2 regions of the Thioalkalivibrio sp. ALJ2 genome follow, and region 2 is predicted to be linked to the other one. Evidence: predicted binding sites of a transcription regulator. Region 2 holds the regulator's gene; the other holds the start of a gene.
What was found. Region 2 encodes sigma-54, which starts transcription at its own class of promoters, with help from an activator protein. Its sites were predicted from a motif close to TGGCANGNTNCNTGCTT; they were not measured.
Positions count from the first base shown of each region.

Region 1: the regulator sigma-54 is predicted to act here: its motif matches at 1,986-2,002, upstream of F468_RS0104290 (CmpA/NrtA family ABC transporter substrate-binding protein).

Region 1 covers NZ_KB899554.1:906,406-909,780, reverse strand. Annotated here, with positions in the region: gene ntrB (nitrate ABC transporter permease) at 1-462, opposite strand, end outside; gene F468_RS0104290 (CmpA/NrtA family ABC transporter substrate-binding protein) at 511-1,806, opposite strand; gene F468_RS0104285 (nitrate regulatory protein) at 2,275-3,375, opposite strand, start outside.
Region 2 covers NZ_KB899554.1:585,188-588,562, reverse strand. Annotated here, with positions in the region: gene F468_RS0102745 (PTS sugar transporter subunit IIA) at 1-417, opposite strand, end outside; gene hpf (ribosome hibernation-promoting factor, HPF/YfiA family) at 422-760, opposite strand; gene F468_RS0102735 (RNA polymerase factor sigma-54) at 763-2,256, opposite strand; gene lptB (LPS export ABC transporter ATP-binding protein) at 2,315-3,043, opposite strand; gene lptA (lipopolysaccharide transport periplasmic protein LptA) at 3,094-3,375, opposite strand, start outside.

The DNA.
Region 1 (3,375 bases), 320 kb from region 2:
CGGGTCCAGCCCGCGCATCGCCCAGGTGGACTGGCCGACCAGCACGCCGAGACCGATCCCGGCGACCACCGCCAGGGCGTAGCCGTAGGCCACGCGTTCCAGGCTGGCGAGCAGCTGCCAGGCCATGCCCACGTCGTTGCCGCCGTAGTCATAGAACGGGTTGACGATCAGTTCCCAGGTGTCGGTGATCACCTGACTCGGGCCGGGCAGTACGGCTCCCTGGGAGGACGTCATCATTTCCCAAAGGAGCAAAAAAATCGCGGTCACGATCACCGGGGGCAGGACCACGGTAGCCGCGTTGCGCATACGCCGGGCCCAGGCCCCGGGGTCGGGCGGCGGGGCACCGCCGGACCGGGCCGACGGCGCCGCCGGCCGGGCCACCGCGGCCGTGGAGGTCTCCGCGGCCGCCGGGCGTTCGCGCCCGGCGCCGAAGGTCATGTTGCGATCGAGAATGGCACTCATCGTCGAATCCTCTTGAATCGTCTGTGCAGGGGGCGTCGGGCCGTCGCGTCAGGACGCGAGCGCCTTGATCTCCAGGCTGTCGAGATAGGCCTGTGGGTCTTCCGGGTCGAAGACCTTGCCGTCGAAGAACTCTTCCTTGCCGCGCGAGGTGGACTCGGGGATGTCGGCCGAATCGATGCCGAGCGTGTCGGCCGCCTCGCGCCAGATGTCCTCGCGGTTGACCTCGTCCACCAGGGCCTGCATGTCGAGATCCGGCGGCAGGTAGCCCCAGCGGATGTCCTCGGTGAGGAACCACAGGTCGTGGCTCTTGAAGGGATAGGAGGCCTGGTCGTTCCAGTAGCGCATGCGGTCGGGGTGATCCTCGACCACGCGGCCGGTGCCGTAGTCGAAGTGCCCCTGCATGCGGTCGATGATGTCGCCGTACGGGGCATGGATGTAGCGCCGGCGCGAGCAGATCTCGGCGACCTCCTCGATATTCGCCGGGTCCTCGCAGTACATCTGCGCCTCCATCACCGCCATGGTCAGGGCGCGGGCCGCGTTCGGGTTCGCCTCCACCCAGTCCGCGCGCATGCCCAGCGCCTTCTCGGGATGGTTGTGCCAGAGCTCGCCGGTGGTGTTCGCGGTATAGCCGATGCCCTGGTTGATCAGCTGCATGTTCCAGGGCTCGCAGACACAGAAGGTGTCCATGGACCCGACGCGCATGTTGGCGACCATCTGCGCCGGCGGCACGACGATGGTGGAGATGTCGCGGTTCGGGTCGATCCCGCCGGCCGCCATCCAGTAGCGAATCCACAGGTCATGGGTGCCGCCGGGGAAGGTCATCGCCGCGCGTACCTCGTCGCCGCCGGCGCGCTTCTCCGCCAGCGCCTCCTTGAACTCCCCGGTCTCCAGGCCGACCTTCAGATCGGCGTATTCATCGCCCACCGAGATACACTGTCCGGCCAGGTTCAGCCGCGCGAGGATGCTCATCGGCGTACCGCGACGATGGATCAGGTAGGGCATCGGCGTCAGAATGTGCGAGCCGTCGATGCCGCCGCGGCGCGAGCCCAGTTCCAGGTTGTCGCGCACCGTGCCCCAGGAGGACTGCTTCAGCACCTGTACGTCCGGCATGCCGTGGGCGGCGAAGAACCCCTTCTCCAGCGCGATGAACAGCGGAGCGGCGTCGGTCAGGGCGATAAAGCCCAGCTTCGCCTCGGTGGTCTCCGGCTTGCCGTTGCCGGCCTTCGCATACCCCCAGGGCGCGGCCCCGGAAACGCCCAGCGCGGTCGCGCCGATCCCGGCGGCCATGCCGCCCAGGAAACGCCGGCGCGACAGGCCGGAGGCCTTTTTCGTGTGATCGGTCATTGCGGGTTCACTCCCCTTGTCAGCAAACACGTCCCAAAAACGAAAAAAGGCGTCGCATCAGCCCGGCCGCGTTTGCAGCCGGGTGATGGACGCCTTTGTCCAGTCCCACGGGAGGCCCGGTCATCGGGTCTCCCTGTTGTCAGGCGACGAACCGCCGTTGGCTCGTCTTGCTCAGTCTCCTGCAGGAGGTGTGCCAATTAGCTGTTGCTAATCGACTCTCGTGGACCAAAGCCCACCCTGACGCGGAAAAATCGGACGGTTCCCGGTAAACAATCGAATCCTGGCAGGGGAATGACGATCACAAGCGGCACCACCCTGGGGCACGCCGGCGGTGCAGATGAACCGCTCTGGTGCACACCCCGTAGGAGCCGCCTTGGCGGCGAAGCCCCTGCCATTGTCGGACACTAGCAGGGGCTTCGCGGGCAGGCCCGCTCCCACAGGGGCGGAATCCCTTTCCCCGCGTATTAGCTACAGGTCGCCCTTGCCCAGGAGGTCGGACATCGCGACGGTCGCCTCGGCGACCTCGGCCAGGCGCCGGTTCTGGTTCATCGCCGTCTGGCGCAGGAGCTTGTAGGCCTGATCCTCGCTGAGGCCGCGGTGCTGGATCAGCAGCACCTTGGCGCGCTCGATGGTCTTGCGTTCGGCCAGGGCCTGGCGTGCCGCATGCAGTTCGTCCTCCACCGACTGCAGCCGGGTCGCCTGGCGCTGCACCAGGTCCATCACCGAGTGCCCGACGATCGGGACGTTGAGTACGGTCTCGCCCTCCTCCTGCGTGCTCTCCAGGCCCTCCGGCGCGCCGAAAAACACCGCATACGGCACGCTGTCGCGCAGCTCCGACTCGGCGAGTTGCTCCACCCGATCACGCACAGCGCCCAGGTCCGCGCGATCCGCCGTGATGCGTGCCGAACAGCACTCGTTCAGGTGCATCTCCAGCAGGTCCTCGATCTCCTTCATCGCGTCGATGCGCGCGGTGGTGCAGGCAAACCAGGTCTCGGCGCGGGCCGGGTCCGGCAGGGGATCGCCCCGGAGATCGCCGTGGGTACAGGCCTGACGGCGCAGCCGCTCGACCTCCGCCGCGAAGCCCGCGCCCTGCAGTTCCTGCCAGGCCGCGCAGGCGGGCTTCGGGGCAAACTCGGAGAAGATCCGAAACGAGCGTTCCTGGGCATCGATCCGGTGCAACAGGGACTGGCGCAGTTCGCCATCGAACACGCCCTGACCAAAGCCGGCGGCCCCGATCGCGCGTTCCTGGCCCGCCAGCTCCTTGCCCTGCATGAAGTTCAGCAGGGCCACCAGGGCCCGCGAGACCTCCGGGTCCGTGGCGGAGTCAGCGGCCTCGAACACCACTGCCAGCAGCGACCGGATCAGCTCGCTGAAGCCGCGCATCGCCTCCATCGGCGAGAGCGTGCGTTCGCTGACCTCCGCCCGCAGGCTGGGCAGACCCGACAGGCCATGCAGCGCCAGCGCCATGCGCCCCAGCAGACGGCTGCGCGCGTGGGCACAGGCCCCGGGCTCCAGCCAGCCATCAAGGTGTTCACGAAACGCCTGTGCGGTGGTGTCGGATTCAGCTCG
Region 2 (3,375 bases):
GGCACGGCGCAGCGAGGCGATATTGTCGGGCTGCGAGAGACCGCGAGCCAGCTGCGCCAGCAGGTCCAGGTGCGCGCTGGTCGCCGCCTCGGGCACCAGCAGTGCGATCAGGATGTCCACGGGTTCGTGGTCCATGGCGTCGAAGTCGACCCCCTGGTCCAGCCGCAGGACCGCGACCCGGGGGACATCGAGCTCGGCCAGACGCCCATGCGGGATGGCCACGCCATGCCCCAGACCGGTGGAGCCAAGCTTCTCGCGGGCAGACAGGGCCTCGAAGATGGCCCCGCTGGCCGGGCCGGCGGACTCCTCGCCGCCGACGGCCAGCAACTCGGCCAGGGTCTCGAGCGCCCGTTTCTGGCTGGAACACTCGGGCTCCAGCCGGATACGGGCGCGGGTGATCAGCTCGGCAATGGTCATTGCGTTAAAGGGCCTGTTCGCGGTTGCGCTGGGCACCCTCGGCGCGGTGATGGTCCTTGACCTTTTCCTTGTGCTTGATCAGCTGACGATCCACCTTGTCGATCAGGCCATCAATCGCCGCATACATATCCTCGTGACTGGCTTCGGCGTGGATGTGATTGCCGCTGACCTGGAGATTGGCCTCCGCCTTGTTGTTCAGGTTCTGGTTTTTCTCGTGGGTCAGCACCACATGCACGTCGATCACTTTGTCGAAGTGGCGTTCCAGCTTCGCGAACTTTTCGTTCACGTAGTCGCGCAGGGCGTCGGTGATATCGACGTGATGGCCGGTCAGGTTGATCTGCATGGTCAGGCTCCTTTTTGCTTGGTTCCACTGGGCATACTCGCCATCTGCCGGCGTTCGCTGGAAGACGGTATGTGCATAGCCTCGCGGTACTTGGCCACGGTGCGTCGGGCCACATTAATGCCCCGATCCGACAGGATCTGGGCCAGTTTTGCATCACTCAGTGGCTTGTTCGGGGTCTCGCCACCAATCAATTCCCGAATCATGGCACGGATCGCGGTCGCCGAGCATTCGCCGCCATCGGCTGTGCCAACATGACTGGAAAAGAAGTACTTGAACTCGAATACCCCACGCGGGGTGTGCATGTATTTCTGTGTAGTCACCCTCGAGATGGTCGATTCGTGCATCTCCAGGGTCTCGGCGATATCGCGCAGGATCAGCGGTTGCATGGCAACCTCACCATGCTCGAGAAACCCCTGCTGGCGCACGACGATGGCCTGGGCGACCCGCAGCAGGGTGTCGTTCCGGCTGTGCAGGCTCTTCAGGAACCAGCGCGCCTCCTGCAACTGATCGCGCATAAACGCGCTATCACGCGCATCGGAGACCTGCCGCACCATGCCCGCATAGAGATCGTTGATGCGAATGCGCGGCGCAATCTCCGGGTTCAAGTCCACGCGCCAGCCATCGCGGTCATGGCGGACATAGACATCCGGCACCACATATTCCGAAGTGGACTCGCTGATCTGGGCACCGGGCCGCGGATTCAGGGTGCGGATCAGGTCCAGCGCCCGCGCCAGCTCGTCCGGGTCGCGCACGCCGGACTGGCGCTGCAGGGCTCGGTAGTCCCGCTTGGCCAGGCTCTCCATGCCGTTTTCCAGGATGGCTCGAGCCGCGTCACGCGCCGGGGCATCCGGCGCCAAATGGCGCAGCTGGATCTCCAGGCACTCGCGCAGGTCCCGCGCACCGACGCCCAGCGGGTCGCACTGCTGAATCCAGTGCAGCACCGCCTCGACCTCGTCGACCCCCACGGGCTCGTCTTCGCCCTGGCTGATCATCTCCGCCAGCGCCTCGAGTTCACTGTCCAGATAGCCGTCCGGGCTGATCGCGTCGATCAGCGCCGCCCCGATCCGTTGGTCTCGTGGGGTCAGGTGGCTCAGATGCAGCTGCCAGAGCAGGTGGTCCTGCAGGCCCTCGTCCTCGCCGTCGGAGGTATTCTCCAGCGGGTCGCGGTCGTCCAGGCCGCGTGGGCTCGGGGCGGGCTCGTAGATGTCGTCCCAGCGACTGTCGGTGCTCAACTCCTCGGGGATCACGTCATCGCCAGCCGTGTCGGCCTGCATGCGATCCCCGTCGACCCGTTCGCCCCCTTCCTCCGGGCGCTCGGGCGGGGCCTCCTCGCCCTCGTCCTCCACCTGCTCGAGCATGGGGTTGCTTTCCAGCGCCTGCTGGATCTCCGCCTGCAACTCCAGCGTGGAAAGCTGCAGCAGACGGATCGCCTGTTGCAGCTGCGGGGTCATCGTCAGCGTCTGCCCCAGCTGCAGATTAAGCCCGGGCTTCAGCATCGCGGTTTGAGGTCCATGGTGACCATCAAGATCATCTTAAGGAAACACTGATCAATGTTCACAGTCGAAAGTTTTCTCCGAGATACACGCGGCGCACCTGGGGGTCGTCCAGCAGCTCCTGCGGGGTCCCGGCGCTCAGGATGCGGCCCTCACTAAGAATATAGGCCCTGTCGCAGATTCCGAGGGTCTCGCGCACGTTGTGGTCGGAAATCAGCACACCGATCCCGCGCCGGGCCAGATGCCCAATCACGGCCTGGATATCACCCACGGAAATCGGATCCACGCCGGCAAACGGTTCGTCCAGGCAGATAAAGCGCGGGTCACCGGCCAGTGCCCGCGCGATCTCGGCGCGGCGACGCTCGCCCCCGGACAGGGCAATCCCAGGGCTGTGGCGCACGGTCTCCAGCTGGAACTCCTCGATCAGGGCATCGCCGATGCGGCGTCGCTCGTGGCGGTCGAGCTCCGAGCGCAGCTCCAGCACCGCCTGCAGGTTGTCCCAAACACTCAGCCGACGGAAGATCGAGGCCTCCTGCGGCAGGTAGCCCAGCCCGGCTCGGGCCCGCGAATGAATCGGGGCCCGGGTGATGTCCCGGTCACCCAGCGTGATGCGGCCACGATTGGGCCGGATCAGGCCGACCAGGCTGTAGAAACAGGTGGTCTTGCCTGCGCCGTTCGGTCCCAGCAGGCCCACGACCTCCCCTGGTGCCAGATCGACGTCGACACGATCCAGCACCGTACGCTTGCCATAGCGCTTGGTCAGCTCGCGGCCGGTCAGATAGCCGGCCATCGGCGCAGATTCGCCACCGGCCGCGGCGGGCGCGCTGGTGTCGAGCTCGTTCATTCGTCGTCTTCGCGGGGCTGGATCCTGATACGTACACGCTCGTCATCGGCCTCGCCACGCTCGGCCTCGATCACATCCGTCTCCAGGTCGTAGACGATGCGCTTGCCGCGCGCTTCCTCGGCTGCCGTGACCACATGCGCCTGGTCGGTCAGGATCACCCGGTCCTCGTTCAGCAGGTAGTCGATGCGCAGCGCGGTGGCGATGCGCATCTCGCCCGTCTCCGGGTCCGGGGACTCCAGCCGCGCAGGCTCGCCGTGGGCCTCCATCTCGTAAGGGCG